Regions from separate parts of the Faecalibacterium wellingii genome, predicted to be linked through region 2. Evidence: predicted binding sites of a transcription regulator. Region 2 holds the regulator's gene; each other region holds the start of a gene.
The links. The regulator HrcA, encoded in region 2, represses chaperone genes, less so after heat shock. The targets are predictions, from matches to a motif close to TGTTAGCACTCNNNNNNNNNGAGTGCTAACA.

Region 1 (8,125 bases), 980 kb from region 2:
CCCAGACCCCATTCACACGCTGAAAGAGTGCAGTCTGAAATATAACACCTTCACCGAAATGAACTTTAACCGTTTCAACTTTTCAGACGGAAACGAGATCGTCGGCTCTATGTTTGCCAAATGCGAGATGCAGCTGGCGAATTTCAAGGGAGTGGAACTTCACGAAACGGAGTTCTACCAGTGTGATCTGCGCAAGGCGGATTTCCGGGATGCTACAGGCTATAAGGTGGACATTCTGGGCAGCCGCCTGAAGGATGCGAAATTTTCCCTGCCGGAAGCGGTGAATCTGCTGGCAGATTTGAAGATCAAGCTGTCGTAAGAAGGAGAAAAAATGCGTCAACTCATCATTGCACGAAAAGACCTGCAGATGTCTCCCGGTAAGCTGGCGGCGCAGTGCTGCCATGCTTCGCTGGCATTCCTCACCGACCCCATCGGCATGGGACAGGGCGTGGAACCCATTGAGAAAGACGGAGAAATTACCGGCTATCGGGCAGAAATCATGTTGGATAAGGCAACTTACGAAGAGTGGTTCGATGGCTCTTTTACCAAAACTATCTGCGGGGCAAAGAACCGCAATCAGCTGTTGAAAGCAAAGACCATTGCCGAAGAACTGGGGCTTGTGGAAAACAAAGACTTCTTCCTTATCCGGGATGCCTGCCACACCGAGTTGGAACCGGAAGAATTTGATGAAAACGGAGAAGGCATGACCCTGACCTGCATCGGTTTCCGCCCGCTGCCGGATGAAATTGCACATCAGATCAGCCATAAATTTCATTTGTATTGATTCCTGATTTACGGAATACGAAAGAAAGTCCCGGCCATTCTCCTGTGATTTGCAGGAAAATGGTCGGGATATTTTGCTTTTTATTGAAGAGTCATCCACGCCGCCAGTGCACCCGCTGTCTGCTGTTGCTGTTCCTCGGCGGAGATAACAGGCGCGCCGTCGCCCTTCTGGGCACCGTAGCTGCCGAATCCGGCATGACAGCCGCCGTCAATGACCGTTTCGGTAGTGTCCTGCGGAAGATTTACGCGGTCGGCTTCGTACTTTTCGCGGTTCAGTACGCCGTCCTCGCTGCCGTAGGCGGCATAGACCCGCAGGCCGCTGTCGGTCAGGTCTGCGTGGTAGTAGTCGCTGACGTAAACGCCGGACGCAACGCAGACGGCCAGCAAAACAGCCAGCAGGCAGAGGAACACTCTGCGGGGAAACGATTTTTTCTTCTGGTTCTTCATAGAACTCCTTTATTTTATAAGCATTTTCCGCAGTCACTGCAGCCGTTGCAGATCAACTTGCTGCCGCAGGTCTCGCAGTTTGCGCGGAAATGGGGCACATAGAGATCTTCCTGCGGGATAGGGTAGCCCCAGTCGTCCACGAGGTCAAAATGAATGGGCCTGCCCTGAAAATTCATGCCGGATTTACAGGCCATTCGGCTTTGCAGCTGCTTGTTTGGCAGGTGGTAGCGCCTGCCGTCCTTGATGAACACGGTGCCGGTCTCGATAAAGCAGAAGGTTACGTTGGCATCCACGCATTCCTGCCGGAGAGACTTGACCCAATCGAAATTGCAGGGGCGGGCACCATCGTAGTTTTCGCCGCCGCAGATGACCTGCTCGATTTGCCCGGCGGTAAGGTACTGCCGGATGCTTACTGGCCCGATGAAGGGCGCGCACATGATGCCCTTGTGCTTGAAGGGCAGGTCAAACAGAATGGGAATGCGCTCATCGGCGCGGCGCTGATTTTCACAGGTGACGTTGAAAAAGATGTTGTCCCAACCGCTGCCCCAGTCCGGCGGCAGGCACTCCCGTACCCGCTGCGGCCGTTTGGTGAGCAGAAAAAACACCACATCGCTGCGCTGGCGCATGATGTCCCACGCCTCAGCCCGCCACGGGTCGGCTTCTTCCAAGAAGAAATCCGACGTCATGCAGACCCGGATCTGCTCGCCACTCTGGATTTTGTAGTGTCCGGTGCGGTCTTTCTGGAGCGGGTAGGAAAAGCCGCTTTTCGTTTTGTAGATCTCGGCCCCGTTCTGGTTCCGCATCCGGTCGAGAAAATACATGTAGCAGTTCTGACAGCCCTCACTGCACTTGACGCAGCCGTGCCATGGATTCCAGATGTCGTGCAGGAAGCTCACCTTCTTTCGGTACCTATTATTATAATAGCTGCGCGGACAGGAAACAAGAGCACCCCTTGCACCGCCCCGCCGGATGTGATAGGATGAAGAAAACCATGTGAGGGAGGAACTACCATGCCGTTTCTGATGATCCGCAACGACATCACCAAGGTAACAGCGGATGCCATCGTCAACCCCGCCAACCGGAACCTTTTGCAGGGCAGCGGCACCAGCCGCGCCATCTATCAGGCGGCAGGGGAGCAGGAGTTGACCGCCGCCGGTGAAGCCATCGGGCACTGCGAGCCGGGCAGGGCGGTGTGTACCCCGGCATTCGGGCTGCCCGCAAAGTATATCTTCCATGCGGTCTGCCCGGCATGGCACGGTGGATTTTTTGGCGAAGCAAAACAACTGGCTGATGCGTACCATTCTGCACTGGAATTAGCCGCAGAGTACCACTGCGAGAGCGTGGCCTTTCCGCTGCTGTCCAGCGGGAACTATGGCTACCCCAAAGAACAGGCCTTCCGCATTGCGGTGGACACCATCACGCAGTACGTCATGGAGCACGACCTGACCGTGTATCTGGTGCTTTACGACCGGGGCTCGCTGGCCGTGAGCCGGAAGCTGTTCGCCTCGGTGGAGGAGTACATTGACGACCACTATGTAGCACAGAACGATGAAAGCTACGGATTTGGCCGTCGGCGCAGGGAATTGGCAGAGCGGCGGAGGCTTCTGGAAGAAGATGCCGCCGTGCCGATGCTAGGTGCAGTTCCGGCACCCGCCGCGGCACCCAGGACAGCCCGCAGTCTGGAAAGCCTGATGGACAACCTTGGCGAGAGCTTCACCACCCGGCTGCTGCGGCTCATTGACGAGCGGGGGCTGAAAGACTCCACCGTGTACAAGCAGTCCAACATCTCCAGGCAGCACTTCTCCAAAATTCAGTGCAATCGCGACTACAACCCCAAAAAGAAAACGGTGCTGGCCTTTGCGGTTGGGCTGCACCTGTCCGAAGATGAAACCATCGACCTGCTCAAGAGTGCGGGCTATGCCTTTTCGGATGGCTCCAAGCGGGACTGGATCGTGCGGTATTGCCTGGAACACAAAATCTATAACATCAATCAGGTCAATACGCTGCTGTTTGAATACGATCAGGAACAGCTGGGTGCGTAATTTGTCGCCTGCCCGTTGACCTTTTGCCCTCCGGTTTGTGGTATCCTTTTGCCAACGAAAGCGATACACCACAAAACGGAGGGCATTTATTATGAAGAAAAATCTTACCGAGCTTGTTTTCATTCTGGACCGCAGCGGTTCCATGGGCGGGCTGGAGCAGGACACCATCGGCGGGTTCAACGCCATGCTGACCCGGCAGAAGGAGCAGGAGGGCGAGGCCAACGTGACCACGATCCTGTTCGACCATGAGGTGCAGCTGCTGCACGACCGTTTCCCACTGAAGGCTGTTGCACCGCTGACCGAAAAGGACTATTACGTCCGGGGCTGTACGGCGCTACTGGACGCCATTGGCTACGGCGTGGAGAAGATGGCGAACATCCAGCGCCATCTGCCGGAGGACGAGCGTGCCGAAAAGGTCATCTTTGTCATCACCACGGACGGGCTGGAAAACGCCAGCAAACGGTTTAGCTATGAGAAGATCCGCCGGATGATCGAGCGGGAAAAAGAGCAGTACGGCTGGGAGTTCCTGTTCCTCGGTGCCAACATGGACGCTGTGAAGGAAGCTGCCCGCTTCGGCATCTCGTCCGACCGGGCTGTGCGGTTTGAGAATGACGCACAGGGCGTGGCGGTCAACTACCACGTTGTCAGCGAGGCAGTCTCCCGGATGCGGGAAGCACCCTGCTGCGCGTCCATCGGCGCAGAGTGGAAAGAACAAATCGAAGCTGATTTCCAGAAGCGGCATCACGGGTAAGGGAGGAAACAGCCATGTTAGGAGCAATCTTGGGTGACATCGTGGGCAGTCCCTATGAATTTGACCACAACAATTACAAGCACAAGGATTTTCCGCTGCTGAGCGAGAAATCGCACTTCACCGATGATACCGTCATGACCGCTGCGGTGGCAGTTGGTCTGATTGACGGAAAGGGTCTGCCGGAGAGAACATTTTGTGCAGTGCAGCATGAAATGCGGTTCTGGGGCCGTGAATATCCCCATGCCGGTTACGGCGGGATGTTCCGCCGGTGGCTGCACGCAGAAAATCCGAATCCCTATGGCAGTTTCGGTAACGGCTCGGCTATGCGGGTGTCGGCAGCGGGCTGGCTGTTCGATACGCTGGACAAAACGCTGGAAATGGCAAAAGTGACCGCTGAAGTCACCCACAACCACCCGGAGGGCATCAAAGGCGCGCAGGCCACGGCGGCAGTGATTTTTCTGGCCCGTACCGGCCACAGCAAGCCGAAAATCAAACAATATGTGGAGCAGACCTTCGGTTATGACCTGAACCGTACCTGCGATGAAATTCGGCCGACCTATCATCATGTGGAGACCTGTCAGGAAACTGTGCCGGAAGCAATCATTGCTTTTCTGGAAAGCGTCAGTTTTGAGGATGCACTTCGCAATGCGGTCTCTCTGGGCGGCGACAGCGACACCCTTGCCTGCATCACCGGCGGCATTGCCGAAGCTTTTTACGGGATGCCGCAGGAACTGCGGGACGAGACTTTGAAACGTCTGCCGGAGGATATCCGGGAAGCATATGAACTGTTGTGCTTCATGATTGCCAAGATGATATAAAATACGATGATGCGACTGAATTTTGAAAAGATTGCATGGGATTTTATAAAAGTATTATTCTTTTATGAATTTTAGCACTCTTCTATTGACACTGCTAATTAACGGTGCTATAACAGTGGCGTGCTCAGGAGGAAGGGCAAAAGGAGAGCCGCAAGGCTCCCCGGAAAGCCCTTCTGAATGGACGCTTCAGATTTTTTGCCCCGACCCGAACGCCGGGATTGGAGGAATGATTTATGCTTATGCCGACTGTTTTCCATGAAAACCTGTTCGATGATTTCTTCGATCCGTTCTGGAATGACGCTGCACTGGAACGTATGATGAACCGTGAGGCTCGTGATACCTTTGGTAAGCGCGGTGCAAACATGATGAAGACCGATGTCAAACAGACGGACAACGGCTACGAAGTAGCGGTTGACCTGCCGGGCTGCAAGAAGGAAGACGTTCAGATGGATCTGAACGACGGCTACCTGACCATTCAGGCAGTGCGCAGCCACAGCAACGATGAAAAGGATAAGAAGGGCCGCTATCTGCGGCGCGAATCCTTCTCCGGCACCTGCGCGCGCAGTTTCTACGTGGGCGATGTGAAGAAGGAAGACATCCACGCAAAGTTCGAGGATGGCGTCCTGCACGTCGAGCTGCCTGCTCCTCAGCAGACGAAGGCTTTGCCTGAGAACCCGAACCTGATCGAGATCGAGTAAAACGCCGGTCGTGTGCGCCAAGGCACAACGCACATAAGGTGGCCCCGGAGAGCTGTAACAAGCCCTCCGGGGCCATTTTTGTTTCCCGACATCTTTTCCGTAGCGGCAAGGCGTGGTAGAATAATGGCAGAACCAATCCACAGGTGAGAAAATCGAACTTCAGAGAGAGGAGATGTTTCTATGCAGTCTGATGAGCTGAAACGCCGGATCTCGGCAGGCAGAGGAGATGCTTTGGCTGATCTGGTTTTGAAAAATGCCAGAATCGTCAATGTGTTTACCGATGAGATCGACACCGCTGATATTGCCATCAGCGGAAATTCGATCGTGGGCGTGGGCACGTATCATGGCCGGAAAGAAGTTGATCTGCACGGCAAATATGTCTGCCCGGGCCTGATCGATGGGCATATTCACATCGAAAGCTCCATGCTCTGTGGTCCGGCTTTCGAGCAGGCAGTGCTGCCCCACGGTACCACTGCAGTGGTCACAGACCCACACGAGATCTCGAACGTTGCGGGGCTGGAAGGCTTGGATTTCATGCTGGAAACGACAAAAAATCTGACCCTTTCGGTTTATTTCATGCTGCCCTCCTGTGTGCCGGCCACGGATCTGGATGAATCCGGTGCGGTGCTGAACGCAGAACAGCTGCGGCCTTACTACGGCAATCCCCGCGTGCTGGGGCTTGCGGAACTGATGAACGCCTATGGAACGGTGCGCTGTGACCCGAAGATCCTGCAGAAGATCCGCGACTGCACCGAAGCGGGAAAGATCGTGGATGGCCATGCGCCGCTCTTGAGCGATAAGGACCTGAATGCTTATATTGCGGCAGGCGTTCAGTCCGATCACGAGTGCTCCAACATCGAGGAAGCCATGGAAAAACTCCGGCTTGGACAATATATCATGGTCCGGGAAGGAACGGCTGCCAAAAATATGGAGGCCCTGATGCCGCTGTTCCGGGAGCCCTATTGCAGCCGCTGTATGCTGGTGACAGATGATAAGCACCCCGGTGACCTGCTGGACAGCGGACACATCGATTCCAACATCCGTAAAGCGATCCGGCTGGGCGCAGACCCAGCAGTGGCCGTCAAAATGGCAACGCTGGTCCCGGCACAGTATTTTGGGTTCAAGCAACGCGGTGCCGTAGCACCGGGGTACCGGGCAGATCTGGTTGTGGTTCCTGATCTGGAATCCTTTACGGTCGAACAGGTTTACAAGAATGGCACGCTGGTGGCCGAGCACGGAAAAACGCTGAAACCCGCACCGTTTGACATCGACCGTGTGAGATTTTCCCACGTTATGGATTCCTTTGATCTGGATGAGATCACACTGCAGGACCTGGAACTTCGGGAAAGCGGGGAGCAGGAGCGTGTCATCTGCCTGAACCGGGGCGAGCTGCTTACGGAGGAAAAAATCATCCCGTTCCAACGGCATCCGGGCAAAGCTCCCGGTGTGGACCCGGAACACAACATCGTAAAACTGGCCGTTTTTGAGCGGCATCATCACTCCGGCCATGTGGGCATTGGCTTTTTAGGAAACTTCAGCCTGAAATGCGGAGCCGTTGCATCGAGCATCGCACATGATTCCCATAACCTGATTGTGGCAGGGGACAACGATACCGATATGATGCTGGCCGGCAACACCGTGCGGAAAAACAAAGGCGGACTTGCATTTGTGGCAGATGGACAGGTCGTGGCAGAACTTGCGCTTCCGGTGGCCGGATTGATGAGCACCGAAAGCGCAGAGAGCGTTGCGGCGAAAATGCAGGCGCTGAACGATGCCCTCAAGGCACATGGTGTAGCGGAAGACATCGGCATTTTTATGACCCTCGCCTTCGTCAGCCTTCCGGTCATTCCCAAACTCAGACTGAATACATACGGCATCATCGATGTAGCGCAGCAGAAAGTCGTTCCGGCTGTTTTTTAATAGGCAATAACAAAAATACTGCCGGAGACCGACCCGAATGGTCTGTCTCCGGGCCATTTGCAAAAATATATCCTATGCTGGTGGCAAAGGCAGTCCGCAAGGGGCGGACGCAGGCAGAAGTAGATGAAATTATTGGGTGGCTGACGGGTTACAGCGCCCCGCAAATTGAGGCTGCGGTGCAGAATGGAACGCTGTATGGAGATTTCTTTCGAGATGCTCCGCAGCTCAATCCGGACCGGGTGCTCATAAAGGGCAGCATCTGCGGCGTAAAGCTGGAGAGCATCGAAGAGCCGCTGATGAAGGAGATCCGCTATTTGGACAAGCTGGTGGATGAGCTGACTAAGGGCAAAGCGATGGAGAAGATCAAGCGGACAAACAAATGAGGAAAAGCAGCCTATTATACACCGACAGAGAATGTGGTATAATCCTTGAAAAAACACTGTATGGAAAGGACAAACATGATGAACGCTCTGGATATTATGAAACGCCCTGCCGCCTACGTCAGCGGCTATGAAAACACCCCCACGGAGGAACAGAACCGTGCAAAGCAACTGTGCTGGGAGTACAACCGCACCGCTCCTAACGAACAGGAAAAGCGGCGCAGTATCCTGCAGACCCTGCTGGGCACCTGCTCTCCCATGACCGGCATTGAGCCAGATTTCCACT
Region 2 (8,125 bases):
GGGGGCATTGGGGTTCGCCTGACGGGACGAGCCGCCAAAGCCGCCGAAACCGCCGCCAAAGATATCGCCAAAGATGTCGCCCAGATCCACACCGTCGCCGCCAAAGCCGCCGAAACCGCCCGCACCGGGGCCGCCGCCGTTCTGCGCCGCATAGGTAGGATCAACGCCCGCAAAGCCGTACTGGTCGTACAGCTGGCGCTTTTTCGGGTCCGAAAGCACCTCGTTTGCTTCGTTGACTTCCTTGAACTTTTCCTCGGCATCCTTATCGCCGGGGTTATAGTCCGGGTGGTACTTCATTGCAAGCTTGCGGTATGCCTTTTTGATCTCGGCATCGGTCGCAGTCTTGGATACCCCCAGCACTTCGTAGTAATCACGCTTTTCCTGTGCCATATCCACTCACCTCTCCGGGAACGCCCTCCCCGGGAAACGCCCCGGTCGGTTCCTCCTGTTCAAAAGTTCCCGCTTTGGTTTTTCGCAGCTGTTGTCTGCGCCCTCATCCGTCATGCCACCTTCCCCCGTCCGGGGGAAGGCTTTTACGGCAGCGAGAACTCTTTTACTTATAAACCAGCAAGAGCCGCTCCGGCAAAACCGGAGCGGCTTTTGCTATTCTACGCGTGCGTCCGCCGGTTTGGCCGGGCACACACTGCTGTGTTTTTTATCAGACTTCCTTGAAGTCGGCATCCACAACGCCGTCATCATTGGGCTTCTGCTGGTTGTTTGCACCTGCATCGGGGCCGGGCTGTGCACCGGCGGCCTGCTGTGCGGCAGCGGCTGCCTGATACATCTTCTCGAACACCTGGCTCAGGGCTTCCTGCTTTGCCTTGATGTCGTCCACGTTGCCGGACTGAACAGCGGTCTTCAGGTCGGCCAGCTTGCTCTCGGCCTCGGTCTTGACGTCGGCGGGCAGCTTGTCGCCGTTCTCCTTCAGCATCTTCTCGGTCTGGAACACCATCTGGTCGGCACCGTTGCGGATATCGACCTCTTCACGCTTCTTCTTATCGTCGGCAGCAAACTGCTCAGCTTCCTTCACAGCCTTGTCGATGTCCTCCTTGGACATGTTGGTGGAAGCGGTGATGGTGATGTTCTGCTCCTTGCCGGTACCCAGATCCTTTGCGCTGACCTTCACGATGCCGTTTGCATCGATATCGAAGGTAACTTCGATCTGAGGCACACCACGGGGAGCCGGAGCAATGCCGTCCAGATGGAAGACACCCAAGCTCTTGTTGTCGCGTGCGAACTCACGCTCGCCCTGCAGCACGTTGACCTCAACAGAGGGCTGGTTGTCGGCAGCGGTGGAGAACACCTGACTCTTGTGGGTGGGGATGGTGGTGTTGCGGTCGATGATCTTGGTGCACACGCCGCCCAGAGTCTCAATGCCCAGGCTCAGCGGGGTGACATCCAGCAGCAGCAGGCCCTTGACGTCGCCCTGCAGCACGCCGCCCTGAATGGCAGCACCCACAGCCACGCACTCATCGGGGTTGATGCCCTTGAAGGGCTCGCAGTTCAGTTCCTTCTTGACTGCATCGTAGACAGCGGGGATACGGGTGGAACCACCGACCATCAGGACCTTCTTCAGGTCAGAGGGACGCAGGCCTGCATCCTGCAGAGCCTTGCGGACGGGGCCCATGGTGCGATCCACCAGATCAGCGGTCAGCTCATTGAACTTTGCGCGGGTCAGGGTCATATCCAAGTGCTTCGGGCCGGTAGCGTCGGCAGTGATGAAGGGCAGGTTGATCTGGCTGCTCATTGCGCTGGACAGCTCGATCTTTGCCTTCTCGGCAGCTTCCTTCAGGCGCTGAGCGGCCATCTTGTCCTTGCGCAGGTCGATACCGTTCTCGGTCTGGAATGCGTCTGCCATCCAGTTGATGACGCGCTCATCGAAGTCATCGCCGCCCAGATGGGTATCACCGTTGGTGGCCAGAACCTCGGTAACGCCGTCGCCCATCTCGATGATGGACACATCGAAGGTGCCGCCGCCCAGGTCGTAGACCATGATCTTCTGGTCCTCTTCCTTATCGATGCCGTATGCCAGAGAAGCGGCAGTGGGCTCGTTGATGATACGCTTGACGTTCAGGCCCGCAATGGTGCCTGCGTCCTTGGTGGCCTGACGCTGGCTGTCGTTGAAGTAGGCAGGAACGGTAATGACGGCCTCGGTGACGGACTCGCCCAGATAAGCCTCGGCGTCAGCCTTCAGCTTCTGCAGGATCATAGCGCTGACCTGCTGGGGAGTGTACTCCTTGCCGTTCAGGGTCACCTTGTGATCGGTGCCCATGAAACGCTTGATGGAAGCGACGGTGTTCTCGGGGTTGGTGATGGCCTGACGCTTTGCGACCTGACCCACCAGACGATCGCCGGTCTTGGTAAAGCCGACCACAGACGGGGTGGTGCGTGCACCCTCAGAGTTTGCGATAACAACGGGCTCGCCGCCCTCCATGACAGCCACGCAGCTGTTGGTAGTACCAAGGTCGATACCAATGATCTTACTCATAATGAAAACTCCTCTCGAAAGAACAAATCGTATTGTTTATGTGATGCTCAAATGTTGCTAAGCGGATGTTATATTCAAAACCCTTGCGGGTTTCTGCATTGTTACTCGGCCACCACAACGGTCGCATGGCGGACGATCTTATCGCCCAGCCTGTAGCCCTTCTGGTAGACCGTGATGACGGTGCCGCTCTCCTGTCCGTCCGGGGCGGGGATCTGCTGCACCGCGTTCATGAAGTTGGGGTCAAAGGGCTTGCCCAGCGCTTCGATCTCCTCCACATGGAGGACGTCCAGCGCCTTGGCAGCTTTGTCCAGCGTCATAGTCACGCCCTTTTTGTAGTTCTCGTCGGTGGTGGGGGCGTTGGCCGCCATCTCCAGCGTATCCAGAATGGGAATGATCTGGTTCACCGCAAAGGAAATGCCATCGTTGAACTTCTGGTCGGCTTCGCGGGTGGAGCGCTTGCGGTAGTTCTCGTACTCGGCAGCCATGCGCAGCAGCTGGTCTTTGGCCTGTGCAGCGTTGGCTTCGGCCGCGTCCAGCTTTGCCTTTACGGCTTCCAGCTCGCGGGCCTTCTTGTTGAACCAGCCGCCATCCTTCTTCTTGTCATCCTTCGGGTCGGCAGCTTCAGCAGCAGGCTCCTGTTCGGGTGCTGCCTGCTGGGCCTTCTCCTCGGGAGCCGTTTCGGGCTGCTCCGCTTCCTGAGCCGGAGCCGTCTTTTTTGCTTCTTCGCTCATTCCAGATCCTCCTTATAGATCACAGTCCGCCGGGGTACGGCAGCCTGTGGGGTGTCTTTTCGTTTGCCGCTCATGCCCTCGCCCAGCTGGTCTGCAAAGTAATGCAGCAGCGGCATCAGTTTCTGGAAGGGCATCCGGGTGGGGCCGATCAGTGCGATGGAGCCCCACAGGCCTCCGCCCACCAGATACCGGTCACTCACGATGCACAGGCCCGGGATCTGCGGTTCCAGATCCTCGCCCAGCAGCACGCTCTCGCTGCGGTCTGTCGGGGGAGCGATCAGGGCAGCGGCCTGCTCTTCGTCGTTCAGCAGGGTAAGGATGTCGCCCACCTTGCCGTCCAGCTGAGGCCAGTCCAGCAGATACTGCTCACCGCCCAGAAATACGTGAGGCTTGACGGAATCCTGCAGGATAGCCGCCGCCGCGCTGATGACAGGCACCAGCTCCGGGTCGATCTGGCTGCACAGCTCTGCCAGCAGCCGGGGCGAAAGATCCACCGGCGCCACAAAGGTGAGGTTTCGGTTCAGCAATGCGGCAAGAGCCGCCGCATTCTCGCGGGAGAGGCCGGTGCGTACCCGCGCCACACGGGTGCGGACGTAACCGGCAGTTGTCACGGCCAGCACAGCGGCTGCGCTGCGGCCCACCTGAACGACTTCATAGTGGGCAATGCACAGATCCTCTGCACACGGGGTGCTGATGGCGGCGGTGCAGCCGCTGATGGCGGCCAGCGCCCGGGCTGCGCCCTGCGCCAGCTTTTCCGGCTCGTGGTCGAGGCTTGCGAACACCGCATCCACACGGGCGCGACTCACGCGGTCCAGCGGCTGATCGTCGGTCAGCAGATTATCAAGGTAGTAGCGGTAGCCCTTGGCACTGGGCACACGGCCCGCGCTGGTGTGGGGCTGCTCCAGCAGGCCCAGCTTTGTCAGCGCCGCCATTTCATTGCGGAGCGTTGCGCTGGAAACTGCCATGTCAAAGTAGTTTGCCAGCACGCTGCTGCCAACGGGCTCGCCTTCGAGACCATACAGCGCCACGATCGCCTGCAAGACTCGCTGCTTGCGTGCATCCATCGTCATAGCGCCTGCCTCCTTTTTGCGTTCGCTTTGTTTGTTTAGCACTCCTTGTTCCTGAGTGCTAAGACCATTATAGCCAATTTTCCGGTGCTGTCAAGCCCCTTGGAAAAATGTTATCAAAGATTCATAATTCTGTCATAAAAAGGGATGTGACCTTGGCAGTACGTCAGGCTTTCCGGTTTTGCCAAAGCGTCTGAGGGGGCAAGCCCGCTTCCCGCTGCGCCGCGCTTTTGCAGAAAGCAGCACTGCAAATGCCGTTTGCCGCCACGACCCCACCCGTGAAAACGCAATGCCGGGCGGTCTGCAGACCGCCCGGCATTGCTCTATTATAAATAATTTTTCCGCTGAATATGCGCAAAGCAGCGCGGCGCGCATTCAAAATCGTCCCGCCTTACTCTTCCATCTGTCTGGCCAGAAACGCTGCCGCCACATTCACCGCCTTGAGCTGGGCGGCATCCGGCACAGCGGTGCGGTCTTCGGTCAGCAGCCCCACCACGCCGATCACATCGCCCGACGCAATGATGGGTGCGGCGCACAGCACCACCCGGGGCGAGCCCTCGCAGGGCAGGATGCATTTTTCCGCAACGCCCTCGCACTGGTACAGCCTGCGGCCATCCATCAGCTTTTCCAGCGGCTGGCTGATGCTGCGGTCGGCCAGCTCCCGCCGGCCGCTCCCGCTCACCGTGAGGATGCGGTCCCGGTCTGCTACAAAGGTGGTAAGCGCAAAGCTTTTGCTCAGCACCTCGGTGTACTGGGCCGCCACTGCGTTCATTTCGCCAATGGGGGAATACTTTTTAAAGATCACCTCGCCGTCGCCTGTCGTGAAGATCTCCAGCGGGTCGCCGCGGCGGATGCGCTGGGTGCGTCGGATCTCTTTAGGGATCACCACCCGTCCCAGCTCGTCGATGCGGCGCACGATACCTGTTGCTTTCATTGTTGGCTCCTCCGTTTCCTTGAAAATGCCTGCACCTCTAGTATCTGTCAGCCCGGGCAATTTATACCTGCTGCCCCGCGCAAAAAGACCTGCGCCGAATGCTGCCCCTTCGTTGCGTTTCCGGCAGGGTTCTGCTACAATGATACAAAAAGCCGTTTTCATAAGCACAGCACCCTGCTTATGAGGACAGCTTCTGAAATTCTGCTGAGAAAGGCAGGTGTCAGGATGCCGAACATCCTCATTCTTGGCGGCGGTGCCGCCGGGCTGGCCGCCGGGCTGGCCGCCGCACAAAGTGCACCCCGCGCGCAGGTGGTCGTGCTGGAACGCAGCCCAAGGCCGGGCAAAAAGCTGCTGGCCACCGGCAACGGCCGCTGCAATCTGGACAACACCGGCATCGCGCCGGAGCGGTATTTCACAGCCGACCCGGCGGCGCTGCTCCCGCTGCTGGACGCTGTGAACGCAGCCGACCCGCTGGGCTGGTTCCGCGCTCTGGGGCTCTATACCCGCACCGACGAAGCGGGGCGCATCTATCCCTATTCCAATCAGGCAGCGGACGTGCTGGCCCTGCTGGAGCACCACCTTGCGCAGCACCATGTGCAGCTGCGCACCGGCTGCACCGTGCGCACCCTGAGCCAGAGCCGCAGCGGCTACGCTGTGCAGTTCGAGACGGCAGAGGGCAGCACCGAGATCCTGCGTGCGGATGCCGTCATCTGCGCCATGGGCGGTGCCGCCGGGCCGCAGTTCGGCACCGACGGCTTCGGCACCCGGTTCGCCGCCCAGTGCGGCGGCAGAACGGAGCCGCTGTACCCCTGCCTGACCGCTCTGCAGTGCGCAAAGCCCAACAAGACTCTGGCCGGCATCCGCGCCAAGGCCGCGGCCTCCCTGTTGGACGGAAGCCGTGTGCTGGCCGCAGAGACCGGCGAGGTGCAGTTCACCGACTATGGCCTTTCCGGCATCTGCATCATGCAGCTGTCCGGCCTGCTGGCACCGGGCCGCAGTCCAAAGGCTCCTGCGGTGGAGCTGGATCTTTTTCCGGCGCTGGACGAAGCAGCGCTGACCGCCCTGTTCCGTTCTCATGCCGCCCAGACGGCAGGGGACAGCCCTGCCGGGTTCTGGCTGGGTCTGCTGAACCGGAAGCTGGGCTGCGCTGTGTGGTCTGCCGCCGGGCTGAGGGACGGCAACGCTCCCGCCGTTCTCACCGCCGGGCAGTGGCAAAAACTGGCCCACACCGCCAAACACTGGCGCTTTGAGGGCCTGACCCCCTGCGGCTGGAAGCAGGCGCAGGTGACTGGCGGCGGGCTCTCGCTGCGGGAAGTGGATGCGCATTTTCAGTTTCAGGGCTGTCCGGGCCTGTATTTTGTGGGCGAAACGCTGGACTGCGCCGGCAGCTGTGGCGGCTTCAATCTGCACTGGGCCTTCGGCAGCGGGATCGCAGCCGGGCGGGACGCCGCCCGCCGTGTTCAGCGGCAGCGGAAAAAATAGCCGTCCGGGAGCAGAAATGATGAGCAGCACCGCCGCATATTGCTGCCGTTCCGTTCACCACCAAGTAACAAAACAATTCACTATGTGCTGGTACATCCTGATTATCAGGGGAAAGGCATTGCCGGAGAGATGCTGGAACGTATCAAAGAAAAATATAAGAACTACCTATATATCGAGGGGACGCCAGAGGACGAAAAGAATGTCCCGATCTATGAAAAGCACGGCTTTCAGCGGATGGAGCATGGTGCGGCCATCCAAATTTGCAATTATTCTGATAAACGCTAAAAAGCAAAAGGAGATTCAGCTATGAAAATCGCAGTTCCTTACGAAAACGGTCAGGTGTTCCAGCACTTTGGCCACTCCGCACTGTTCAAAATCTACGATACAGAAAACGGCAAAATTCTGAGCAGTGAGATCGTTTCTTCCAATGGTCAAGGCCATGGTGCATTGGTGGGCTTCCTTGTTCAGAACGGTGTAAATGTCGTTCTCTGCGGCGGTATTGGTGCCGGTGCGCAGAACGCTCTTGCACAGGCCGGGATTCAGCTGTTTGGCGGCATTTCTGGCGCAGCTGACAGCGTTGTTGCGGATTACCTTGCAGGAAATCTTGTTTTTGATCCAAATGCCCACTGCGACCATCACAGCCATGAGGAGGGGCACACCTGCGGCTCTCATTCCTGCCATGAGGACAAGGGTGGTTGTACCGGAAATTGTCACTAACACTTTTTGATTTCCGTTTTACTCCCCCGAGAAAACCGCCTGCATCGTTTGTGATGTAGGCGGTTTTTTGTTTGAAATACACGGCTCATTTTCTCGCAGAAATTAACATTCGGTTTCAAATCAAGTAATATTTCAATCAGAAGCGTGATCCTGTTTTCTGTGCAGAGAAAACGGTGATTTCGGAGGGCTGCTATCCACGATCTCAGGAGCAACGGCAAACTCCATATCAGCGACCCACATATGCTCAAGACAGCTTTTTCCTGTGCCGGTAAAAGAAAATCTGCCGGACGGCATCCAGATCACCCCGGAAGGGATGCTGAAGGTTGTCCGGCAGATGAACCCCGACCAGCGGCGTGAGTTCACCCGCCTGCTGTTCGCCTGAAAAAAGTATGGAAAGATTCGCGTTTGCGAGCGCAGCAATGAAAGCCCCAGTGGGGCTTTTAAGTAACAGAACGGTCTTGCGCCAGCAAGATGGAGGGGCCTCGCCCCGACAAGTTCCGCCACGATGCACAGAATGCAGACAATGCAAGGAAAAACACGGCTTTCCCGCCGGTGTGCAAAAGTGTGCAGAACCCCGAAAAGCGGAAAATTCCACGATGAATCTTACGATTCTTCGTGTGATTTTTGTGTGTTCGAGGGAACTCGAATCCCTGGCCCTCTGATTAAAAGAGCCCACCGGGCAGAACACTCTGATTTTAGAAGTTTC
Region 3 (8,125 bases), 740 kb from region 2:
AAGAGGGTCAGGTTCTTGTCGATGGCAGTTTTATCGAAGGCAATGCCGTCATGGACGATGCTCTCATCGATGGTGTCAAGGTCAAACAGGTTCAGGGTGTTGGTGCGGCCCTCGTAGCCAGTGACGGCCAGTTTGTACAGCCGGGCGGTGTACTCTTTGCCCGCCAGTTCCACCGGGTAGGTGATGTCGGTCTTTTCGGCCCAGCTGTGGGCGGTGAGCCACGGGTCGGGCTTTTCGTTCTGCACGCCGTCCTCAAAGGACTGATGGAACAAGCCGAAGTGATACCGCAGGCCCACGCCGTCGCCGGGCAGGTTCAGCGTTGCCAGAGAGTCGAGGAAGCAGGCAGCCAGACGGCCCAGACCGCCGTTGCCCAGAGAGGGTTCCGGCTCCACCTCTTCGATATCGGAAAGGCTCTTGCCGGCGGCAGCCAGTGCATCCCGGGCTTCATCGTACAGTCCCAGATTGATGAGGTTGTTGGACAGCAGCTTGCCGATGAGAAATTCGGCGCTGATATAGTACAGCTTGCGGCCGGTGACCGGCTGCACACGGTCGGCGCTCTTCTGCCGGACGAGTTCCAGCAGCGCGAGATACAGCTCCTGATTCGTGCAGTCCGCCAGCGGCTTGCCCGTGAGACCCTGTAACGTTTCGGTAAAGCTCATAAATGCATCCTCCTTTATTAGAGTGTATCTGAAAAGTCGAAAATTTAGTCTGTTTCTACAAGCACAGCCGGATCTTGCGTGAAACAGCCTTGAGATCCACAAAGGATCCCTGTGGCTCTTTGCCTTAGAGCCCGCTTGTGCTTGCGGAATATTCATCATTTTCTTTGTTTTCAGATACACCTTGCGGAAAACAGGTTTGACATCTGTACTTCCAGATATACCACATAAAACAATCAAAATCTTGCCTAAAAAGCGCAGACTGTGGTACAATCCTATCATCAGGAGGTGAAACGATGCAAAATCAGGCATCTTTGCAGGAGACCAAGCAGCACGGTGCCGTGCGGTTTCCCTTCAATCTGTATCCCTGCACCATTCCGGGGGACTTTCCGCAGGTGGCGCTCCACTGGCAGGAGAGCATGGAGCTGGTCTTTGTCAAGCGGGGCACAGGGCTGGTGCAGGTGGGCGCTGAAAGCTGCCCGGCCCGCATGGGGGACATCTTTATTTTTACGCCCGGCACCCTCCATGCCCTGCGGCAGGCCGAGGGGCAGTGCATGGAATACGAAAATATCATTTTTGAGCTGGAGCTTCTGGGCGGCGCAGAGGACCTTTGTGCCGAGAAATATCTGCTTCCGCTGCAAAGCGGGCGCCTGTCGCTGCCTGCGCGGCTGACCCCGAACGATTTGTGTTATCTGCAGGCCGCCGCCTGCCTGCGGGAGGTGGAGGATGCCAACCGTGCCAAGCTCCCCGGCTATGAACTGCAGGTCAAGGGGGCGCTGCTGCGGTTTCTTGCCCTGCTCCTTGCACAGGGCCGGCAGCGGCTTGCCGCCGAGACAGCCGACACCCAGCGGCTGAAAACGCTCCTGCAATGGCTCTCGGCTCATTATGCCGAGGCGCTCCGGGTCGCGGATGCCGCCGGGGTCTGCTCCTTCAGCGCCAGCCATTTTATGCGGTGGTTCCGGCAGATGACCGGACAGAGCTTTGTGGCCTTTCTGAACGAGTACCGGCTCAACACCGCCGCCGAAGCGCTGCAGGCCACGGATGAGACGGTTCTGACCATCGCTTCCCGGTGCGGGTTTGAGAACCTCTCCTATTTTAACCGGGCGTTCAAGGCACACTTCGGCATGACGCCCCGGGAGTACCGGAAAAAATAAGCAAAACGAGGCCGTTCTGCCTCTCTGGAAAAGAGAGGAAACGGCCTCGTTTTTTGCACATCAGACCTCCGGCGGCGGGCAGCAACTCTCCCGTGGGATGAGCCGGTGCGGCACGATGATCTTGGTTGCCAGAAGATTCGGGTTCTCGATGTGGTTGATGGTCTGGCTGGCCGCTTCCATGCCCAGCTGGTAGGGGTTCACGTCCACGGTGGTCAGCTGCGGGCTGGTGATGCGGGAGAACAGCGAGTTGTTGAAGGAAACGATGGAAAGGTCTTTCGGGACGTGCAGCCCCAGCTTGCCGCAGAACTGTTCCAGCACCACAGCAAGAATATCATCGCTGACCAGCATGGCGGTGGGGCGGTCCGGCGCGGTGAGCAGGGCCTTCAGCGTTTCTTCGTACGCATCGTTCAGGGCGTCGATCTCCACGCAGTCCTGCTCGCGGGGGGTGATGCCATGCTTGAGCAGGGACATCTGGTAGCCGCGCTTACGCTCTGCCGAAAACAGCATGGCATTGCTGACACCAAAATAGGCAATGCGGCGGTGGCCCATCTCATAGAGGTAGTCGGCGGCTTCCTCTCCGGCAAGGGCGTTGTCGTTGTCGATATAGATGGTCTGGTTGGCGGACTGTGCTGCCTTGCCCACAATGACGTGGAGCAGCCCTTCGCTGCGCAGATAGGCTGCCACAGGACAGTCCTTTTTGGAATAGAGCAGGATGAAACCATCTGCCTGCGCGTTGGCCACCATGCTCTGGATGGCGTCCAGAACCTCTGCATCGTCCTGCCCGGTGATGACCGTGTTCACATACCGCCGCTGGTTGCAGAACTGCCCGATGCCGCGGATGATCTCCAGATGGAATGCATTTTCGTAGACGTCCCGCTGGGAGGAGGGCAGAATGATGCCGATGGTCTTGGAAAAAGCTTCCACTGGTTCGGCTTCAAAGTTCGGCTCATAGCCCAGCTGTGCCATGATGCGGCGCACCCGCTCCTTGGTGTCCCGGCTGATGGAAGGGCTGTCCTTGCAGGTGCGGGACACCGTGGAGGGGGAGACCCCCGCTGCTGCGGCGACATCCTTGATGGTAACTGCCATGATCTGTTCCTCCTCGACATACAAGGAAATCAATTTTCCTCTAAAGGCTTCCCCCGGAAGGGACAGATTCTCCCCGCGCCGGGGAGAAATGTCACCGTAGGTGACAAAGAGGGGAGCAGCTGTCACCGCAGGTGACTGATGAGGGCGCAGGACAACAGCATTTTGCTCTAAATACCCCTCATCCGGCGCTACGCGCCACCTTCCCCCCAAGGGGTGAAGGCTTTTGCTCTGGGTCAAGCATCAAAAGTTGATTTCCGTGTCTGATATATTGCTTCTATTGTAAAGCCGTTTGCACGCAATGTCAATGTTTGCGCAAAGAGTTGCGCAAATCGTGCAATGCGTCACTCTGCGTATCTTCGACAACTTTCACAAAGAATCCTTTGCTGTGTTGTAGAAAACGTAGAAAGTTTATTTTTGCCATAGAAAACTCTTGTAAAAATTGCGGAGTTGGATTATTCTTGTTGCGTAAAGTTACGCAAACGTGGCGCAACACTTGCGTAAAACGATGCAAAAGGAATAAGGAGGAACATCATGGCAACAACAAAAGCGGCTCCGGGCAAAAAGGGGCTCATCAACTTCGACTTTTTACAAAAGCTGGGCAAGGTGCTGATGACGGTCATCGCCGTCATGCCCGCTGCCGGTCTGATGATCAGTCTGGGCAAGCTGGTGCAGATGGGCGGCGGCGACATCGCAGCAGTCATGACCATCGGCACCACCATGGAGAACATCGGCTGGGCAGTCATCAACAACCTGCACATCCTGTTCGCCGTGGCCATCGGCGGCAGCTGGGCAAAGGAGCGCGCCGGCGGTGCCTTCGCGGCAGTGCTGGCATTTGCCCTCATCAATGTGATCACCGGCAACATCTTCGGCGTCACCAGCGCCATGCTGGCAGACCCCAATGCCGTGACCCACACCCTGTTCGGGCAGGAGATCGCCGTCAACGGTTACTTTACCTCCGTGCTGGGTGCTCCGGCCCTGAACATGGGCGTGTTTGTGGGCATCATCGCCGGTTTTGTGGGCGGTGTGGCTTACAATAAATACTACAACTTCCGCAAGCTGCCGGATGCACTGGCTTTCTTCAACGGCAAGCGCTTCGTGCCCATGGTGGTCATTGCCTACTCGGTGGTCATTTCCATCGTGCTGTCGCTGTTCTGGCCTGTCGTCCAGACCGGCATCAACAACTTCGGCATCTGGATCGCCAACTCTTCCGAGACCTCTCCCGTTCTGGCTCCGTTCATCTATGGCACGCTGGAGCGTCTGCTGCTGCCCTTCGGTCTGCACCACATGCTGACCATCCCCATGAACTACACCTCCTTCGGCGGCACCTACACCATCGCCACCGGCGTCAATGCAGGCAGTCAGGTATTTGGTCAGGACCCGCTGTGGCTGGCATGGGCCAACGACCTCATCAACTTCAAGAAGGCCGGTGACATGGCTGCTTACAACAACCTGCTGGCTACCGTTACCCCCGCCCGCTTCAAGGTAGGCCAGATGATCGGCGCTACCGGTCTGCTGCTGGGCATCGCACTGGCCATGTACCGCCGTGTGGACGCCGACAAGCGCGCAAACTATAAGTCCATGTTCATCTCCACCGCACTGGCCGTGTTCCTGACCGGCGTCACCGAGCCGCTGGAATTCATGTTCATGTTCTGCGCCATGCCGCTGTACATCGTGTACGCACTGCTGCAGGGCTGTGCGTTCGCCATGGCAGGCATCATCCATCTGCGCCTGCACTCCTTCGGCAATCTGGAATTCATCACCCGCATCCCCATGTCCCTGCAGGCCGGTCTGGGCGGCGATATCATCAACTTTGTGATCTGCGTGATCGCATTCTTTGCAATCGGCTACGTTGTGGCTTACTTCATGATCGGCAAGCTCAAGCTGGCTACGCCGGGCCGTCTGGGCAACTATACCGATGACAACGCGGACGATTCCGCTGCCGATGCAAAGACCGAGAAGAAGGCCGACAAAAAGGCCGACAACGGTCAGGCCGAGCGCATCATCGCCCTGCTGGGCGGCCGTGAGAACATCGTGCTGGTGGATGCCTGCATGACCCGTCTGCGCGTTACTGTGAAGGACCCCGCCAAGGTGGCCGACCTTGCCGCATGGAAGGCTGAGGGTGCCCTGAGCCTGCTGGTGAAGGGCGACGGCATTCAGGCTGTGTACGGCCCCAAGGCAGACGTTCTGAAATCTGATATCAACGATATTTTGTAAAAAAACTATGAAACTGCTGACTTTGAATACCCACAGCCTCATCGAGCCGGACTATGAGGCCAAGCGGGAGATCTTTGTAAACTTCATCGCAGTGGAGCAGCCGGAGGTGTTCGCCCTGCAGGAGGTGAACCAGACCGCCGCCGCTCCGCTGCTGGGGGACGCTCCGGCAGGGTACTATCCCTGCCCTGGCAATAGGGTGCCGCTGAAAGCGGACAACCACGCCGCCGCGGTGGCCCGGATGCTGGAACAGCGGGGCGTGCACTACTACTGGAGCTGGCTCCCGGCAAAGGTCGGCTACGATATTTACGATGAGGGCGAGGCGGTGTTCAGCCGTGCGCCCATCACCGCCGCCGAAAACCTGCTGCTGAGCAAAACAAACGATTACAGCAACTGGAAGACCCGCCGCACACTGGGCGTCTGTGCAGGAGACGTCTGGTATTACACGGTGCACATGGGCTGGTGGAAGGACGAGGAAGAACCGTTTGCTGCCCAGTGGGAAACGCTGTCGCAGGCAGCGGGTGCAAAACAGACCGCCTTTCTGCTGGGGGACTTCAACAGTGAAGCCGACGTGCGGGGGGAAGGCTATGACCTCATCCTCCGCAGCGGCTGGCAGGACACCTATCGTCTGGCGCAGCAGCGGGATGATGGCTACACCGTTGTGCAGGCCATCGATGGCTGGCGGGACGCCCCGGATGCGGCGGCAAAAAAGCGCATCGACCAGATCTGGTGCTCCCGAGCAGCAGCCGTAAAAAGCAGCCGGGTGGTGTTCAACGGCTTGCAGGAGCCACAGGTATCGGACCATGCAGGTATTTTGATCGAGTTATAAAGGAAGGTAAACGAAGATGCAGAGAAGTGCAGGCATTTTGCTGCCCATCAGCAGTCTGCCGTCCCCTTACGGCATCGGCTGCTTTTCGCAGGAAGCATACGACTTTGTGGACTGGCTCAAGGAAGCCGGGCAGACCTACTGGCAGATCCTGCCGCTGGGTGTTACCAGCTACGGCGACAGCCCTTATCAGAGTTTTTCTGCCTTTGCGGGCAATCCGTATTTCATCAGTCTGGATGCACTGGTGGAGGAAGGGGTGCTGACTGCCGACGAGTGCAAAAAGGCAAACTTCGGCCGCAAGGCAGACGACATCAACTACAGCCGCCTGTATACCGAGCGCGGCCGTCTGCTGCGGCTGGCGTACTCCCGCAGCGACATCGGCCACAACGAAGTGTTTACAGCGTTCTGTGAGAAAAACAAGTGGTGGCTGGATGATTTTGCCCTGTTCATGGCGGTGAAGGACCGCTTTGAGGGCAAGCCGTGGATCGAGTGGGCCGAGGACATCCGTCTGCGCTGGCAGCTTGCCATGGACTACTACCGCCGGGAGCTGTATTTTGAGGTGGAGTACCACAAGTATCTCCAGTTCAAGTTCGACGAGCAGTGGCGCAAACTGAAAGCCTACGCCAACAGCAAGGGCATCCAGATCATCGGCGATATCCCCATCTATGTGGCGCTGGACTCAGCAGATGCATGGGCAAACCCGGGGCTGTTCCAGCTGGATCAGGAAAATCTGCCCACGGCGGTGGCGGGTGTTCCCCCGGATGGATTTTCGCCCACCGGTCAGCTCTGGGGCAATCCGCTCTACCGCTGGGAAGCTCACCGCGAAACCGGCTATCAGTGGTGGATCACCCGCCTGTGGTACTGCTTCGAGCTGTACGATGTGGTGCGCATCGACCACTTCCGCGGTTTCGATGAGTATTTCTCCATCCCCTACGGCAGCGAGACTGCGGCGGAGGGCCACTGGGAGAAGGGCCCCGGCATCGAGCTGTTCCGCGCCGTGGAGCAGGCATTGGGCAAGCGGGAAATCATTGCAGAGGACCTTGGCTATATGAGCGAGACGGTCCGTCAGCTGGTGCGGGACAGCGGCTTCCCCGGCATGAAGGTGCTGGAATTTGCCTTTGACTCCCGGGACACCGGCAGCGCCAGCGACTACCTGCCCCACAACTACCCTGTGAACAGTGTGGCCTATACCGGCACCCACGACAACGAGACGCTGGTGTCGTGGTACCAGACCATCACCGATGCCGAGCGTGCCATGGTGCGGGACTACCTGTACGACTACGCCACCCCGGAAGAGCAGCTCTATAAAAGCATGATCGCACTGATCCTGCGCAGCGCAGCGGCGACCTGCATCGTTCCCATGCAGGACTGGCTGGGGTTGGACAATTCTGCCCGCATCAATCAGCCCTCCACCGTGGGCCAGAACTGGCGCTGGCGGCTGAAAAAGACCCAGCTGACCAAGAAGCTTCAAAAGGAGATCTGCCTGCTGACCACCCGCTATGGGCGGAAAAACTGGGCGTGACCGCACACGGCATAGCGCTGCTTTGGAAAATCGCGGTCATAAAATCAAAGGGGCTGCTGCAAAATACAGCACTCTTTGGGTTGACGATATTACGCGATAATTCAAACCGAGATCTCACATAAAGAAAAGCAAGTGCAACACTTTTTCTCGAAAACCAAAATTTTTGATGGAGAGGGGATGCACTTGCTTTTTATATATTCCGCAGATTTTTAAATGGGCTCTATCCCCTGAGCGAAGCCATGCAGACCGTGGATTAAAATATTTTCGCTTATTGGCAGAGGCGGCTGTTGATATGTGCCGCCCGTTCCTGTATACTGTTCTTGTTGTATCTGTTTTTTCACAACCTCAGCTTACAACAAAAAATGAGATAGGCAACCCCTTCGGGAAAGTCTATCTCTTTTTTTCGTTGGGGCTGTTTTGCAACAGCCCCTCTGTTTTTGCTGATACTGCGCGATTTTTATAAGCCATCCTCCGGCAGCAGAAAATCGATTTTCATACTCCTATTGCAATCGAGCTCTTTTATAAATATTGGATCAGCAGCGTCATTTTTGCGGTTTCCTGCCCCGCATTGACATAGCGGTGCGGAACCGATGCATCGAAATATGCTTCTGGTCCACCTTGTTTAACGATCTCACATAAAAAAGGAGAATACACTATGGAACATCTTTAT
Region 4 (8,125 bases), 140 kb from region 2:
TGGTGCGTGCATGATGCGCCGGTGCGCTTTCCCAAGGTGGCGTATCCCGGGCAAGGTGCACGGAAAAGGCTGTCTTTTGAAAAAATGATAAAGAGGTCATTTATTATGCTTACTGCAATTACGGGTATCAACTGGGGCGATGAAGGCAAGGGCCGCATGGTCGACCTCATCAGCCAGGAGTATGACATCGTTGCACGCTATCAGGGCGGCAACAACGCCGGTCACACGGTGAAGAACGAGCGCGGCAAGTTCGTGCTGAACCTGCTGCCCTCCGGCATCCTGCGCCCCAATGTCGTCTGCGTCATGGGCAACGGCATGGTCATCGACCCGCATCATCTGGACGGCGAGATCAACAAGCTGCGGGAGCAGGGCGTTGAGATCAGCCCGGCAAACCTGAAGATCTCCGACCGTGCAACCATCACCATGCCCTACCATGTGGAGCAGGATGGTCTGGAAGAAGCCCGTCTGTCCAAGACCGGCGCACAGTTCGGCTCCACCAAGCGCGGCATCGCCTACGCTTACGGTGATAAGTACATGAAGAAGACCCTGCGCATGGGCGACCTGCTGCATCTGGATGACGCGGTGAAGAAGCGCCTCATCACCATGGTGGACTCCAAGAATCTGGTGATGGAGGGCAGCTACAACGCCGCTCCCATCAACGTGGATGAGATGTGGGCATGGCTCGAAAAGTATGCCGCCATCTTCAAGGACTACATCTGCGATGTGGGCCAGTATCTGGCTGATGCCGACGCCGAGGGCAAGAAGGTGCTGTTTGAGGCACAGCTGGGCGCTCTGCGCGACATCGATTTCGGCATCTACCCCTATACCACCTCTTCCAACGTCATCGGTGCCTACGCTCCCATCGGCGCAGGCATCCCGGGCCACAAGCTGCACAACTCCATCGGCGTCATGAAGGCTTACTCCTCCTGCGTGGGCGACGGCCCCTTCACTGCCGAGCTGGCAATGACCGAAGAGGAAAAGCACGACCTGCGTGAGGCTGGCCACGAGTACGGCGCAGCCACCGGCCGTCCCCGCCGCGTGGGCCCCATCGATCTGGTGGCAAGCCGCTACGGCGTGTTCTGCCAGGGCTGCGATGAAGTTGCTCTGACCCTGCTGGACGTGCTGGACTACATGGAAAAGATCCCCATGGTCACCGCTTATAAGCTGACCGACGGCAGCACCACCACCCGCTTCCCCATGGGTGAAGCTCTGGATACCGCACAGCCCGTGGTGGAGTACCTGCCCGGCTGGCACTGCGATATCACCGCGGCCCGCAAGTGGGAAGACCTGCCCAAGGAAGCACAGGCCTACGTGGAATATCTGGAAAAGGCTGTTGGCTGCAAGATCGCCTATATCTCGGTGGGTGCCGAGCGTGAGGCTTACATCCATCGCGTCTGATGTTCCCGGCAGCCCCGAATGTTGCAGAAAAGGAAGCGTCACAGATGTTTGATATCATTACCGACAGCGCATGCGACCTGACGCCGGATACGGCCCGGCAGCTTGGTGTTGAGGTCGTGCCCTTCTACGTCTCGCTGGACGGCGAGCACTACCGCAAGGAGGGCACCGAGATCGCCGTGCGGGATTTCTACCAGTTCATGGTGGACAACCCCTCGGCCTATCCCAAGACCAGCCTTGCCTCCATCGAGGACTTTGAACAGATCTTCCGTGCCCATGCTGAGGCGGGCCGGGCTGTGCTGTGTCTGGTGTTTACCAGCAAGATGAGCGGCTGCGTGGGCAGCGCCCGCAATGCCCGGGATCTGGTGCTGGAAGATTTCCCCGATGCCCGCATTGAGGTCATTGACAGCGCGGCAGCTACCGTTACCGAGTCCACCATGGTGGAAAACGCCGTGGCCATGCGGGACGCAGGTTGCACGCTGGACGAGACCGTGACATGGCTGGAAGCAGAGAAGGCCACCAACCAGATCTTCTTCACGGTAGGCAATCTGGACTATCTCATCAAGGGCGGCCGCATCGGCAAGGTGACGGGCCGTGCAGCCAACATGCTGGGCATCAAGCCGATGATCCTGTTCAAGGATGGCGAGATCTTCTCCGGCGGCGTGGCCCGCGGACGCCAGAAGAGCTTTGAAAAAGCGCTGGAGCAGCTGATGAACTATCTGGATGCCCACGGCGGCACCCCGGACGACTACCGCATCACAGTGGGCTACGGCTACGATGCCGACGAGGGCAAGCGCCTGTGGATGCAGACGCGCGCGGCTCTGCGTGCAAAGTACCCCGGCGCACAGTGCGAAGTGGGCCTGCTGCAGATCGGCTGCACCATTGCCGTGCACACCGGCCCCTATGCGCTGGGCATGGGCGTGATGCGCCGCTGGAAAAAGCAGGGCTGATACCATTATAAAATAAGAACGGCACCGTATGGCTAAAAAGCTGTACGGTGCCTTACTTTTTTACATAAAACTGCTATCGTAGAATCGGCCCGCGTGTCGGCAGCTTTCTCTTCGGACACGACTCGGGCCATTCCATCGCCCGCCCTATTGCCTTGCGGCAACAGGGTCCCACCCCAGCGGACGGTCCTCAGAGAAACTCCCGACCCACTGACCGTGGCAGATTCTTTTGAATGGGAAAATTATGATTTGCAAACTTTTTATGAACCCTATTGACAAAGTGGGAAAACAGGAGTATATTTTTAGCAGTCGAACAGATAGAGTGCTAAAACAAGCGAAACCAGTTCGGCAGGAGGTGCACGAAACCGTGAAACAACTGAAGAATAGCCGCTGCTTCCCGTTCGGCAGCATCTCTGCGCCGGGATTTTAGCAAACGGCTGTCATGTCCGCTAAAATAAACCTTCCGGTATGAATGGAGGCTTGACTTTATGAATACCAATCAATATACACAGAAAACGCTGGAGGCTCTGCAGGCAGCGCAGCAGCTGGCTGTGGAGTATCAGCATAACCAGCTGGAACCCGAACATCTGCTGCACGCACTGGCTTCGCAGGAGCAGGGCCTGATCCCGCAGCTGCTGCAAAAGATGAATGTGGACCCCGGCAGCTTTTCTGCCGCCGTGGCCGAAAAGCTTTCGGCTCTGCCCCGGGTGTCCGGCTCCGGCCGTGACCCCGACAAGGTCTATATCTCGCAGGCCACCGATAAGGTGCTCAGCGCCGCGGCCCGCGAGGCAAAGGCCATGAAGGATGACTATGTCAGCGTAGAGCATGTGTTTCTGGGCCTGCTGAATGAGCAGGATCAGAACACGGCAGAACTGTTCCGTGCCTTTGGCATCACCAAAGATAAGTTCCTGCAGCAGCTCACAGCAGTGCGCGGCAACCAGCGCGTCACCAATGACAACCCGGAGGATACCTACAACGCCCTGCAGAAATACGGTCAGGATCTGGTAGACCTTGCCCGCAAGCAGAAGCTGGACCCCGTCATTGGCCGCGATCAGGAGATCCGCAACGTGATCCGCATCCTGTCCCGTAAGACCAAGAACAACCCCTGCCTGATCGGTGAGCCCGGCGTTGGCAAGACCGCCATTGCTGAGGGTCTTGCACAGCGTATCGTGCGCGGCGATGTGCCCGAAAACCTGAAAGACCGCATCGTGTTCAGTCTGGACATGGGCGCTCTGGTGGCCGGTGCAAAGTACCGCGGCGAGTTCGAGGAGCGCCTGAAGAGTGTGCTGAACGAGGTGAAGAAGAGCGAGGGCAAGATCATTCTCTTCATCGATGAGCTGCACACCATCGTGGGTGCCGGCAAGACAGACGGCGCCATGGACGCAGGCAATCTGCTCAAGCCCATGCTGGCCCGGGGCGAGCTGCACTGCATCGGTGCTACCACGCTGGACGAGTACCGCCAGTATATCGAGAAAGACCCCGCTCTGGAGCGCCGCTTCCAGCCAGTACAGGTGGATGAGCCCACCGTGGAGGACACTATCTCCATCCTGCGCGGCCTGAAGGAACGCTACGAGGTGTTCCACGGCGTGAAGATCAACGATAGCGCCCTGATCGCCGCTGCCACCCTGTCCGACCGCTATATCACGGATCGTTTCCTGCCGGATAAGGCCATCGACCTTGTGGATGAAGCCTGCGCCATGATCAAGACCGAGATGGACAGCATGCCCAGCGAGATGGATGATCTGGCCCACCGCATCACCCAGCTGCAGATCGAGCAGGTGAGCCTGAAAAAGGAGACCGATGCCCTGAGCCAGAGCCGCCTGAAGGATCTGGAAAAGGAGCTGGCCGAGCTGCAGGATAAGTTCCGCAGCATGAAGGCAAAGTGGGAGAACGAGAAGAACGCCATCGGCAAGGTGCAATCCCTGCGTGAGCAGATCGAGCAGACCAATGCCGACATTGAAAAGGCTCAGCGTGAGTACGACCTGAACAAGGCTGCCGAGCTGAAATATGGCAAGTTGCCTCAGCTGCAGAAACAGCTGGAAGAGGAAGAGAAGATCGCCGCCGCCAAGAAAGAGGACAGCCTGCTGCGTGACCGCGTGACCGACGAGGAAATCGCCCGCATCGTGGCCCGCTGGACCGGCATCCCGGTGGAGAAACTGGTGGAGGGTGAGCGCGAGAAGCTGCTGCATCTGGACGATGTGCTGCACCAGCGGGTCATCGGTCAGGACGAGGCTGTGACCAAGGTGAGCGAGGCCATCCTGCGCAGCCGCGCCGGTATCGCCAACCCCAACCGCCCCATCGGCAGCTTCCTGTTCCTCGGCCCCACCGGCGTGGGCAAGACTGAGCTGGCCAAGGCACTGGCACAGGCACTGTTTGACGACGAGCGCAACATGGTGCGAATCGATATGACCGAGTATATGGAGAAGTTCAGCGTCAGCCGTCTGATCGGCGCGCCTCCGGGATACGTCGGTTACGAAGAGGGCGGCCAGCTGACCGAGGCTGTGCGCCGCAAGCCCTACAGCGTGGTGCTGTTCGATGAGGTGGAAAAAGCCCATCCCGATGTGTTCAACATCCTGCTGCAGGTGCTGGACGATGGCCGCATCACCGACAGTCAGGGCCGCACCGTGGACTTCAAGAACACGGTCATCATCCTCACCTCCAATCTGGGCAGCGACATCATCCTGAACGATCTGGAGCAGCGCCGCGCCAACGGCTCCAACGAGCTGAGCGAGGAAGCAAAGCATCAGATCGACCAGCTGCTGAAGAGCAAGTTCCGTCCCGAATTCCTGAACCGTCTGGACGAGATCGTCTACTACAAGAGCCTGACCAAGGACGAGATGCGCAGGATCGTGGATCTGCAGCTGCAGGATCTGCGCAAGCGCATGGAGGAGGGCAAGCACCTCAAGCTGGAGGTCACCACCGCCGCCAAGGACTTCATCATCGATTCTGCCTACGACAGCGTCTATGGTGCACGTCCCATCAAGCGGTTCATCCAGAGCCGCGTGGAGACCCTGATCGCCAAGGCCATCATTCAGGGCAGCTATACCGAGGGCAACACCCTGACGGTAGACTGCGAGAACGGCGCTTTGACCCTGCGATAACGCGGATTTTACCTGTTTTGTACGGACTTTGCGGCCAGAAAGCTTGCACCACCGTACAGAATATGGTATGATTACAAATAACATTGATGTGCTTTTCATCGCGGAACAGCAACGATGGGGAGCACATTTTTGTATGTGAGAACATTTATCCCAAAACTCTCTCAGGCGCGTTGCGCCAGTGTGCGATATCGCGGGCAGCAGCACCTTCTGCGTGGAAGGGGCAGGCATCGCCGCGCGATGCCTGAGAGGGTTCAAACAAAAACAGAAAGTTGAGTGTGATTTCCCTTTTTATGGACGATGGCAGTATTACGCTTTTGGCGGCGTTGATCATTCTGGTGGCATTTTCCGCCTTTTTCTCCGCCTCTGAGACCGCATTTTCTTCCCTGAACCAGATCCGCCTGAAAAGCCGTGCTGAGGACGGCGATTCGGCAGCAGCCCGTGTGCTGGCTATGTCGGAAAAGTACGACAAGCTGCTCTCCACCATCCTCATCGGCAACAATATCGTCAACATTGCCGCAGCATCCATTGGCACAGTGCTGTTCACCCGCCTGCTGGACCCGGAGCGGGGCGCGACGGTGTCCACCTTCGTGCTGACCATTGTGGTGCTGATCTTTGGCGAGGTGACTCCCAAGAGCCTTGCCAAGGAGATGCCGGAGACGGTTGCTACGGCGGTTTCGCCCTTTTTGAACCTGCTGCTGATCCTGTTCACCCCGCTGACCTGGCTGTTCACCCAGTGGAAGCGCCTGCTGGGGCATTTCATCCACAGCACCGAGGAGGACACCATCACCGAGGGTGAGCTGATGACCATGGTCAGCGAGGCCGAGAACGACGGCGAGCTGACCGACCGGGAAAGCCAGCTCATCCGCAGCGCCATTGAGTTTGACGATGTGGAGGTGGAGGAAATCCTCACGCCCCGCGTGGATGTGATCGCGGTGGAGGACGACCTCTCGCTGGATGATGTGGCCGATACCTTTGCGGAATCGGGATATTCCCGTCTGCCCGTCTACCACGGCACCATTGACAACATCATTGGTGTGGTACATGAAAAGGACTTTTATCTTGGCCGTCTGCGCAAGGATACCACGCTGGAAGACCTTGTGAAGCCCACCCTTTATACCACCGGCTCCACCCAGATCTCCCAGCTGCTGCGCACCCTGCGCGAGCAGCACCACCACATGGCGGTGGTGGTGGACGAGTACGGCGGCACCGAGGGCATCATCACACTGGAAGATATTCTGGAAGAGCTGGTAGGCGAGATCTGGGATGAGCACGACGAAGCGACCGAGGACTTCCGCAGGCAGTCGGACGGCAGCTGGATCGTGCTGGGCAGTGCCGGTGTGGACGACCTGTATGAGAGGCTGGGCCTGCCGGAGGATGAGGATATCGATTCCAATACGGTGAACGGTCTGGTGCAGGAAAAAACCTGCCATTTGCCCAAGGTGGGCGACCGGTTCACGCTGGGCGAGTACGACGGTGTCGTTACCCGCACGGCCAAGCGCCGCGTGACTGAAGTGCGTCTGACCCCGGCGGATAAGCCGGAGGTGAAGAAGGACGAAGAGGACAGGCAGCGCTTCAACCGGATCACGAATAAATAAGAAGCGGCTTCCCATAAGCTGCGTGCAGGGCATTCTGCCCGGCAAGCAGGAACAGCAGCCGAAAGACCGAACGATACAAAAAAGCAAGTGCACACATCTCCATCAAAAACGCTGGTTTTTGAAAAGAGTGCGGCACTTGCTTTTGTTTTTATGTGCTCACAGCCGGAGCGATCTCAGGCGGGTTCTTTTTGAGTGGGCGGTTGCGTGGGCGGGGTGGGCTGGGCAGAGCAGACCACCGGGGCGTCCGGTGCAAACTGCAGATATTCCCGCGGGGCAAAGCCCAGAAGCCCGGCCAGCGGGGCAAAATGCTTTTGTTTCAGGGTATTGTTGAACCGTGTGACCGAATCGTTGTAGATCAGGCTGCTGGTATAGATCATGCGGTTGTAGCAGTTGGCCGCTTCGATGCAGCGCTGGTAGGTCTTGTCTGCCTTGATGGCCGGGCGGCTCTCGGCCACGGCGGTCACATAGCTCATGGCCTGCGCAAGCCGCTGCTCCTGTTCCAGCACCTGTGCCGGTGTGGAAAGCGCATGGATGGAGGGCGGCGGCAGCACCAGCTGGGCCGAAGGGCCATAGCTGCGGAGCAGTTCCAGAAGCGCTTCCAGTGCGCGGAAGCGGGAGGAAAGCTGCAAGCCGATCTGTTCCATGGCAATTTTGATGTTGTCGTCCAGCTGGCGGAGACTGCGATATACTGCGCCGACCCAGACTGCAAGCAGAAGCAGCAATGGGATGAGTACGTATATCATACAGGAGACCTCCCTTCAAAGAAGTAAAATCGGGCGGCAGTACAGTCGTCTGAGCTTACTATAACACAAAATGTGCGGCAGAAGGGTATTTGGCATGAACCGCCCACAAAATGCATTGAATCGACCTTTTACAGGGAAATGCGCAGCACAAACTGATCTTGCTGCCGGGCAAAGCTGTACATGCCGCCGTATTGCTCCACAATGGCGCAGATGCTGCGCACGCCAAGGCCGTGACCGGGCTGGCTGGTGGTGGGAATGCCCTGCGCGTCGAACTGGACCGGGAAAGAGCAGGAGTTTGCGATCTGCACAAACAGCCTGCCATCCTTTTCGTAGGCGGTGGTCTC

Region 1: a site for HrcA is predicted at 4,911-4,941, ahead of MTP37_RS09655 (Hsp20/alpha crystallin family protein). Genes of this name have one in related genera too.
Region 3: a site for HrcA is predicted at 3,183-3,213, ahead of MTP37_RS10710 (PTS transporter subunit IIBC). Genes of this name have one in related genera too.
Region 4: a site for HrcA is predicted at 2,643-2,673, ahead of clpB (ATP-dependent chaperone ClpB). Genes of this name have one in related genera too.

The regions. Positions count from the first base shown of each region.
Region 1 is NZ_CP094473.1:2,025,587-2,033,711, reverse strand. Features, by position in the region: gene MTP37_RS09690 (pentapeptide repeat-containing protein) at 1-319, shown strand, start outside; gene MTP37_RS09685 (aminoacyl-tRNA hydrolase) at 332-784, shown strand; gene MTP37_RS09680 (alpha/beta hydrolase) at 865-1,230, opposite strand; gene MTP37_RS09675 (DUF5131 family protein) at 1,245-2,126, opposite strand; gene MTP37_RS09670 (macro domain-containing protein) at 2,241-3,272, shown strand; gene MTP37_RS09665 (vWA domain-containing protein) at 3,364-4,023, shown strand; gene MTP37_RS09660 (ADP-ribosylglycohydrolase family protein) at 4,038-4,841, shown strand; gene MTP37_RS09655 (Hsp20/alpha crystallin family protein) at 5,075-5,539, shown strand; gene ade (adenine deaminase) at 5,720-7,459, shown strand; gene MTP37_RS09645 (DUF2200 domain-containing protein) at 7,459-7,842, shown strand; gene MTP37_RS09640 (sugar O-acetyltransferase) at 7,921-8,125, shown strand, end outside.
Region 2 is NZ_CP094473.1:225,499-233,623, reverse strand. Features, by position in the region: gene dnaJ (molecular chaperone DnaJ) at 1-390, opposite strand, end outside; gene dnaK (molecular chaperone DnaK) at 659-2,488, opposite strand; gene MTP37_RS01095 (nucleotide exchange factor GrpE) at 2,590-3,219, opposite strand; gene hrcA (heat-inducible transcriptional repressor HrcA) at 3,216-4,289, opposite strand; gene MTP37_RS01085 (stage V sporulation T C-terminal domain-containing protein) at 4,678-5,220, opposite strand; gene MTP37_RS01080 (BaiN/RdsA family NAD(P)/FAD-dependent oxidoreductase) at 5,446-6,702, shown strand; gene MTP37_RS01075 (GNAT family N-acetyltransferase) at 6,742-6,987, shown strand; gene MTP37_RS01070 (NifB/NifX family molybdenum-iron cluster-binding protein) at 7,009-7,419, shown strand.
Region 3 is NZ_CP094473.1:2,256,810-2,264,934, reverse strand. Features, by position in the region: gene MTP37_RS10725 (glycogen/starch/alpha-glucan phosphorylase) at 1-659, opposite strand, end outside; gene MTP37_RS10720 (AraC family transcriptional regulator) at 953-1,810, shown strand; gene MTP37_RS10715 (LacI family DNA-binding transcriptional regulator) at 1,871-2,896, opposite strand; gene MTP37_RS10710 (PTS transporter subunit IIBC) at 3,428-5,110, shown strand; gene MTP37_RS10705 (endonuclease/exonuclease/phosphatase family protein) at 5,118-5,936, shown strand; gene malQ (4-alpha-glucanotransferase) at 5,953-7,455, shown strand; gene MTP37_RS10695 (purine-nucleoside phosphorylase) at 8,111-8,125, shown strand, end outside.
Region 4 is NZ_CP094473.1:369,023-377,147, forward strand. Features, by position in the region: gene MTP37_RS01780 (adenylosuccinate synthase) at 106-1,398, shown strand; gene MTP37_RS01785 (DegV family protein) at 1,443-2,345, shown strand; gene clpB (ATP-dependent chaperone ClpB) at 2,831-5,443, shown strand; gene MTP37_RS01795 (HlyC/CorC family transporter) at 5,734-7,038, shown strand; gene MTP37_RS01800 (LemA family protein) at 7,212-7,781, opposite strand; gene MTP37_RS01805 (sensor histidine kinase) at 7,910-8,125, opposite strand, start outside.